2 regions of the Erwinia sp. LJJL01 genome follow, and region 1 is predicted to be linked to the other one. Evidence: predicted binding sites of a transcription regulator. Region 1 holds the regulator's gene; the other holds the start of a gene.
The links. Region 1 encodes Fur, which represses iron uptake genes when iron is present. Its sites were predicted from a motif close to ATAATAATGAGAACNACTATCAA; they were not measured.

Region 2: ftnA (non-heme ferritin) is a predicted target of Fur. The motif match lies at 2,021-2,043, and genes of this name have one in related genera.

The regions. Positions count from the first base shown of each region.
Region 1 is NZ_CP178576.1:3,290,748-3,294,960, forward strand. It holds gene glnS (glutamine--tRNA ligase) at 1-242, shown strand, start outside; gene ACLI4M_RS16300 (hypothetical protein) at 344-733, shown strand; gene mtr (tryptophan permease) at 850-2,097, shown strand; gene fur (ferric iron uptake transcriptional regulator) at 2,149-2,592, opposite strand; gene fldA (flavodoxin FldA) at 2,988-3,518, opposite strand; gene ybfE (LexA regulated protein) at 3,657-3,938, opposite strand.
Region 2 is NZ_CP178576.1:1,090,895-1,095,107, forward strand. It holds gene ACLI4M_RS05905 (tagatose-bisphosphate aldolase) at 1-732, opposite strand, end outside; gene ACLI4M_RS05910 (sugar-binding transcriptional regulator) at 1,000-1,905, shown strand; gene ftnA (non-heme ferritin) at 2,232-2,744, shown strand; gene ACLI4M_RS05920 (ABC transporter substrate-binding protein) at 3,011-4,138, opposite strand.

The sequences.
Region 1 (4,213 bases):
GTCTGTTCAGCGTGCCAAACCCGGGCGCAGCAGAAGATTTCCTGACCACCGTTAACCCGGAATCCCTGGTGATTCGTCACGGTTACGTCGAAGCGGGCATGCAGCAGGCTGAAGCTTCTGCACCTTACCAGTTCGAGCGTGAAGGTTACTTCTGTGCCGACAGCGTCTATTCCAGCGCCAGCAATCTGGTGTTTAACCGCACCGTTGGCCTGCGCGATACCTGGGCGAAAATGGGCGAATAAGCCGTAATCAGCTATATAAGAGGGCGATGATTCGCCCTTTTTTTCGTCCGCTGGATACCGCTATCAGCGACGTATCGACAATCTCACCTGAAGGATATTGCATGTCTGGATTAGCCGAACAAGCCAGCCGCAGCGTGATTGTGCTGCATGAACTGATCGCCGAAGTGTTTCACGGCGACGGCAGTAAAGTGCCCGAACTGCTCGCTCATTTTGCCCCCGAATTCACCATGGTCACTCCCGGTGGAAAAATGCTGGCGCTGGCAGACGTTGCCGCACTGTTTACCCGCCTGACTGGCGGACGTCAGGGCGTGGAGATTCGTATTGAGCAGTGCCAAATTATTTCGCAGTCAGAGCAGGATGTGGTGATTCATTACCATGAGCTGCAGCAGCAGGGGGATGTGCATACTCATCGTATCTCGCTGGCGGTGATTGACTGTAGCGCAACCCCACCACGCTGGCGCTATTTGCAGGAAACGATGGTTGCCGACTAGTTACCGTACTAGTTCGCGAGTGTGATTTTGTGTAGACTATGCGGCATTAATGCCGTTTAGCCAGTGGAATATCCCGGCGCGTGCGTTTTGTTACCGTTTCTCGCTAAGGATTTGCCATGGCTCTGCCTGCTTCTGCTGCTCCGTTACCCTCCACGCTGTGGGGGACCTTAATCATCAGCGGCACCATTATCGGTGCCGGGATGTTCTCCCTGCCGGTGGTCATGTCGGGGGCGTGGTTCCTCTGGTCTTCACTGTTGCTGATCCTCACCTGGTTTTGCATGCTGCTTTCCGGGCTGCTCTATCTTGAGGCCAGCCTGCATTATCCGCCGGGCGCCAGCTTCGATACCGTTACGCGCGACCTGTTAGGGCGCGGCTGGAATCTGGTTAACGGGTTGTCGGTGGTTTTTGTGCTCGGCATTCTGACCTACGCCTATATCTCTGCCAGCGGGGCGATTATTCAGCACAGCCTGAGCCAGCTGAGTGTCGATCTCTCTGCCCGCACCGCCGGGCTGCTGTTTGCGCTGCTGGTGGCGCTGTTTATCTGGCTGGGTACGGCCGTGGTCAGCCGCATGACGCTGATCTTTCTCGGTGCGAAGGTGATCACATTCCTGATGATTTTTGGCGGCTTGCTGTGGCACATCGAGCCGGTGAATCTGCTCGACAGCGCGGCGGAAGACGGCCACTACCTGCGTTATCTCTGGGCGGTAGTGCCGTTCTGCCTGGCCTCATTTGGCTACCACGGCAATATTGCCGGGCTGGTGAGTTACTACCGTAAAAACGCCGGGCGCGTCAGCCGCTGCCTGGTCTACGGCACGCTGCTGGCGCTGGCAATTTACCTGGTGTGGATCGTCGGCACCATGGGCAATATTCCACGCCATGACTTTAAAGCGATTGCCGCACAGGGGGGGAATATCGATGTGCTGGTTGCGGCGTTGTCCGGCGTACTGCACAGTCAGTACCTGAATCTGCTGCTGGATATCTTCTCCAACTTTGCCGTGGCCTGCTCATTCCTCGGCGTCAGCCTGGGCTTTTTTGACTACCTTGCCGACCTGTTTAAGCTGGATAACTCTGCCACAGGGCGCCTGAAGACCACCGTGCTGACCTTTATTTTCCCGCTTACTGCCGCGCTGATCTGGCCCAACGGCTTTCTACTGGCGATAGGTTATGCCGGGTTGGCTGCTACCCTTTGGGCGGTGATCACGCCCGCGCTGCTCGCCTGGCAGTCGCGCCGCCGCTTTGCCACCGCGGCCTGGCGGGTGAGGGGCGGCGTTGCGCCCATCGTACTGGTGCTCTGCTTTGGCGTGCTGAATGCCCTGGTATCACTGCTCTCATACGGTCACTGGCTGCCGGTATTCGGCGAATAGCAGGCATAAAAAAACCGCTGGCAGGCAGCGGTTTTTACACAATCATGGAGATTACTGGTCGTGCAGAGTCTCGTCTTCGCGGCAGTCGCCCAGAGCACAGTGACCGTAAAGATAGAGGCTGTGGTTGCTCAGTTTGATGCCGTGGCGCTTAGCGATTTCACGCTGGCGCTCCTCGATGTATTCATCACGAAACTCGATAACTTTACCGCAGTCCAGGCAGATCAGATGATCGTGATGGTGCTGCTGGGTCAGTTCGAAAACGGATTTACCGCCTTCAAAGTTATGGCGGGTAACGATCCCCGCGTCGTCAAACTGGTTCAGCACGCGGTAAACCGTGGCCAGACCAATTTCTTCGCCCATATCAATCAGGCGTTTGTACAAGTCTTCCGCACTGACGTGATGGCCCTCTGGTTCCTGAAGCACTTCCAGAATTTTCAGTCGGGGAAGCGTGACTTTCAGGCCGGCCTTCTTTAATGCGGTGTTATTGTCAGTCATGCGGATATTGTCCTGTTACTTTGCTAGTCACTTAGTGGCTGAAAAGCCATGAACATCGGTCGACGCTAAAGCTGAATGCGTCTCAGTATAGAGCTGATAGTTCGAAATGAAAACTAAAAGGGATGCCTGAACCGCTGAGGGATGTAAGGATTAATGTCGTTACATCCTGGGAAGCGCGCGCCCGAATTATGCTGGGTTAACATTTCGTTCTCCCTCATCTCATCACACTCGGTAAACCAAGTGTCGTCAAACAGTGTGACGGGCGCTGAGTAAGCGGGTAACCGATGGGGTTATTGTACAGTTTTGCAGGTGAAAGTTACAAACATGTATCTATTACTTCTATAGGAAAAACCACTGACTTGATGTGAGATAACTCCCACATCAAGCCGCTGTGGTTAGGCTTCGATGATTTCTTTCAGCTGAAGTTCATCAAAAATCTGTTTTACCCACTTTTCAACGCGTTCGTTAGTGAGTTCTGGCTGGCGGTCTTCATCAATCGCCAGACCGAGGAAGTTGTTGTCATCTGCCAGGCCTTTAGAGGCTTCGAAGTGATAGCCTTCGGTCGGCCAGTGACCAACGATAATCGCCCCGTTCGGTTCAATGATGTCGCGAATGGTACCCATCGCATCACAGAAATATTCAGAGTAATCTTCCTGATCGCCGCAGCCAAACAGCGCGACCAGCTTACCGTTGAAGTCGATCTCTTCCAGCGTTGGGAAGAAGTCATCCCAGTCGCACTGGGCCTCACCGTAGTACCAGGTGGGAATGCCCAGCAGCAGAATATCAAAGGCTTCAAGGTCTTCTTTGCTGCTTTTGGCAATATCACGAACTTCTGCAACATCTTTACCCAGCAGTTTCTGGATCTGTTTTGCAATGTTTTCCGTATTGCCTGTATCGCTGCCGAAGAAAATGCCGACGAGTGCCATGAGTTTAATAACCTCTTGAATCTTAATGATATGGTGACTGCTGAATTTTTCGCAGATATCGCTAATGATAACAGACCGCCGGAAGCGGATAAACGTGTAATGCTGCTGGTTTTGTCGCTGAGTGCTTAAGCCAGGCGATCAGGATTGATGACGCTGCAGCTGTTCCAGCAGCATCTCTTCAATCAGTTCGCTGCGACTCATATTGCGCTCTTCTGCCAGCTGGTTCAGGGTATCAACCGCGTCGCTGTTCATTTTCAGCTCAACGCGCTTCAGGCCGCGCACTTTATCCCGCTTCAGCTGGTTGCGCTTGTTGATGCGTAGCTGCTCATCACGCGTTAGCGGATTCGTTTTAGGTCGTCCCGGGCGACGTTCATCTGCGAACAGATCGATCGTTGTGCGGTCCGTGTTCTCTTTTGCCATAGGGATAGTGATACTGAAAGGCTGAATTTCTGAAGACCAGGGTCGTTATGCCGCGTGAAGAATCAGCAGCGGCAAATTTTAGCGCGCCATCATACCCCAGCGAAAGTGATGACGACAATCATTTATACCCTTCATTCTTCAAGCCGCAGATGCGTTGGCTTCATCCATTATTCGGCCCATCCCTGGACCTCCCCCCTTCGGGACCACTGTAGACAGCGTTCAAATCTGCTCCGGGCAGATTTGTCACCCCTGTCACAGAGCGATCTATGCTGCCG
Region 2 (4,213 bases), 2.2 Mb from region 1:
CTGGCCTAAGAAGGTACTGTGATCGACCCCAGCCGAGAGTACCGCCCACGGCACGTCCCCGGCAAGTTCGGTGATCGCCGCACAGTCTTTGGCCGAGCCAGGATAAGGGATTTTCAGCACTTTGGCGCCCAGCTCCAGCGACAGCCTGGTGCCTTCGTAGATCAGCGACGGCACGCGGCTTTTATACGCTTCTTCGCTTTCGTCGGGCAGAGCGTAGGTGAGGAACTCAACCACCAGCAGCAGGTCTTCACGGACGAAGTCCTCTATACAGTGGCGCAGAATATCGAGGTTATGACCGTTGGCGTCCGGGCGATCGGCGCGCAAATAGACCATAATTTTCCCCCCGTTAGCGCCCAGTTCGCGCACGCGGCGGGCGCTGATGCCCTCCACCAGGCGCGAATTGCGGTAGCCTTCCGGCGTGGTGTCAAAGCCGGATGCGTCAAGGCCGATCAGCAGCGCGGTATCGCGGGCAATAATGCCGTCATCAACCAGATCCGGCACCGCGCAGACGGCGTCCACCAGTACGCAAGAGGCCTGGCTGGCAAGATAGCGGGTGATATCGGCTTTAATGCCGCCCAGCTGCTGCTCGGAGATCGCTTTCTGCTGTTCCGGGTCGGCGCTCAGCAGGGTACGCATGGCCCCGCGCTGATCGCAGGCGATCACCAGCATCGCGCCGTTGCTGCCACAAATTTGCTGATAGCCGCGCAGCTCGGAAGTAGACATGTGTGACATAGGGTGGTCCTCACTTAGTACTAGGGTAAAAAAAGCCGTCATCGACGACCAGAAAGTTACCTTTAGCCTGTGTGCACGACCGCGGGCTGATTCCGCTGAATCTCCTGTCCTGTCAGGGGTTTCTGCCACCTGTGCACATTGCAATTTGTCTGGTGTTGCGCAATAATTCTCCAACCGATGAACTGAGTGTAATACATTGCAGAAAGGAATTACAACCTGAAAGAGCCACTTTTACAAGATCCCGCCACCACCCGGGCGATGATGCACATGGTGGCGAAGCTGCACTATCAGTCCGATATGTCGCAGGTTGATATCGCTAAAAAACTGGGCGTTTCCACCGCTACCATCTCGCGTCTACTGACCAAAGCGCGCGCGGCGGGGATCGTGCGGATCGAGGTGATTGAGCTGACGTCCCCCGAGGAGATCACCGCCGATCTCATTGCTCAACTGGGGTTAAAAAGTGCAGCGGTAGTGGAGTCGCCACCCGCAAACGTGCTGAGCGCGCTGAGCGCTCCGCTCGCCTCGCTGCTGCAGCAAGCGGATCTGGTTAGCGGTTCTGTGGTGGGTATCGGCTGGGGGCGGGCAGTGCGTGAAGTCACGCTCTCCGGTCTGCCGCGCCTGCCGGGAGTCATAACCGTGGCGCTGAACGGCGGAATGCAGCAGGCGGCGGCGCATTTTCAGATTAACGAATTTGTGCGCCAGGCCGCAGAACAGATGGGCGGCACACCGCATTTTCTGCATGCGCCCTATATCTCCTCCCCGGTGCTGCGCGATGCGTTTCTTTGCGACCCCGGCGTGCAACAAATTACCTCGCTGTGGGACAAGCTCGACGTGGCGATTGTCGGCGTGGGCCTGACGCATCATGCGCCGCAGCCGATGGAAGCCAGCACCGCCACGCCGGACGAGCAGGCGCTGAGCCACGCCGCTGGCGATGTGCTGCGCCATTATGTTACCGAAGCGGGAGAAGTGCTGGACTGGGAGGGGGAACAGCGGATGATCGCCGCCTCCCCCGATCAGCTGCGCCGCACGCCACTGTGCATTGGCGTGGCCGCCACCCCGGAAAAAGCGGCCGGGATCATCGGCGCCGTGCGTTCCGGCATGATCAACGCGCTGGTCACCGATATTAAAACTGCCCAGGCGATACTCGACCGCCTGGTAAGCGAAACGCTCTGACTCTTGCGGTGTGCCTTTACCTTAAGGGTAGAGGCACTTAACCTCATAAAAATCATCAGTTATTAGAAATATCTTATATCTAAGTTATTCTCATTTCGCTTTTTTAACCTGCCAGTTATTAATAAGAATAATTATCAAACTTATTTAAAAAACAGAACAATTTAGATTGAGCAAGGAATGATTATCACTTACCAATCATAACTTTAGGTAAGCAAATTTAATTTAGCCTTTGCTATATAAAACGGTTTTTATTTGTTCTTAATGCATGCATAATGCGCAGAAATCACCTGTTTGCTTCACCCTAAAAATAAATTAAAGGAGTCACCATGCTGACTAACGAAATGACTGCTCAGTTGAACGATCAGCTGAATCTGGAATTCTATTCTGCCAACCTGTACCTGCAGATGAGCGCATGGTGCAACGACAAAGGTTTTGAGGGCGCGGCTGCTTTTATGCGTGAGCACTCTAATGAGGAGATGCAGCATATGCAGCGTCTGTTCAACTACCTGAGCGACACCGGCGCGATGCCAGTGCTGGGTACGATTGAGGCACCGCCGGTGACCTTTAACTCCCTGCACGAAGTGCTGGAACAGGCCTATCAGCACGAGCAGCTGATCACTGGAAAAATCAACGAGCTGGCGCACGCGGCGATCACCACTCAGGACTATTCGACCTTCAACTTCCTGCAGTGGTATGTGGCTGAGCAGCACGAAGAAGAGAAGCTGTTTAAATCAGTACTGGATAAGCTGGCGCTGGTAGGCAACAGCGGCCAGGCGCTGTTCTTCGTGGATAAAGATTTGCAGAAGCTGAGTGAGCCAGGCGCAGGCGCGCACGGTTAACAAGAGGCAAAGGGCCGATCGAAATGAGGGTTGGCCCCTGAGTTATCCTCAGAAGTGACTGCGGTTGCTAAACGTCGGCTAACCGGTCTGCGCTCAGCCTGAGCACGCCGGAACGGCGACGCTCCCTGCGGGCTTCGGCACGCGGCATCCCTGCCACGTGACGTCCGGCTTATCTCCGTCCGATCTCCTTCCCCGCTATTACCGTGCTCGCAGTGGATCTATCACCGCAACGATAAGGCTCTGGGTGAAAGCAGCCCTGCCCCCTGTTACCCTTTCGGCTTCAACGTCACCCAGTATCCCGGCTGATAGTCGATCGGCAGGAAACGCTGGTGGAACTCGCGGAAGGTGGCATCGGGGTCGATATCCTTGAACAGCTCAGGATGCAGCCACTTTGCCAGCGCCTGAATGGCGACGAACTGGTACGGGCTGTCGTAAAACTGGTGCCAGATAGCGTGCGCGTTGCCGTTGGTTGCCACCGGCAGCGTGCGAAATGCCGGGCGGGCCATCAGCGCCGTCAGCCGCTGGGTGGCTTCGCTGATATTGGCGCCGGGACCCACTCCGACCCAGCCTCCGGCGGTGTTGTAGTTCTTCCAGTTAGCGCCGGTCACCACCACCACATCCGGGCGGGCGGCAATAATCTGCTCCGGATTAAGGGTGCCGAAGGTGCCGGGAATCAGCCCTTTAGCGATATTAATCCCGCCAGCCACTTCGACCATGCGGCCAAAATTCTCATCGCCGAATGACATGCAGCACTCTTCGGTATAGCCACCCGCCCTATCCAGCATCACTTTAGGCCGTGTACCCTGAAAGTTTTTCAGACGATCGGTAACGATGTCGATCTGCTGCTGGCGGAAGGCAATAATCTCCTCCGCCCGCTGCGGCTTGCCTACCAGCTGCCCCATGATGCGGATACTTTTCTCGGCATTCTCAAACGGCTTCTCGCGGAAATCGATAAACACCACCGGAATGCCCAGCTTATTCAGTTTTTCCGTCAGCTGGGATTCATCAGTTGCGGCTTTTGACTCAAGATTCATCAGCACCAGATCCGGCTTCAGCGTCAGCGCCTGCTCAACGTTGAAGGTACCATCTTTCGCGCCGCCAAAAGTTGGCAGCCGGGTAATAGACGGGTATTTTTTCGCGTAGACCTGGTAGCTGTCAAAGTCTGCTTTGGGCAGATCGTCACGCCAGCCCACCACGCGCTTGAACGGGGCATCGGTATCAAATGCGGCCAGCAGGTAGATTTGCCGCCCTTCACCCAGGATCACCCGCTGCACTTCGGATTTGATCTCAACTTTACGCCCGCTGACATCTTCCACCACGAACGGCGCGGCCAGCAGACTGGCGGATGAGAGCAACCCGCCAGCAACGATTAATGCTTTACCCCAGAACGTCATAGCCAACCTCATAAAAGAAAATGATTATTATTATCAATATCGCAATTACGTGGCGATGCTACGACGAGCGGCTGA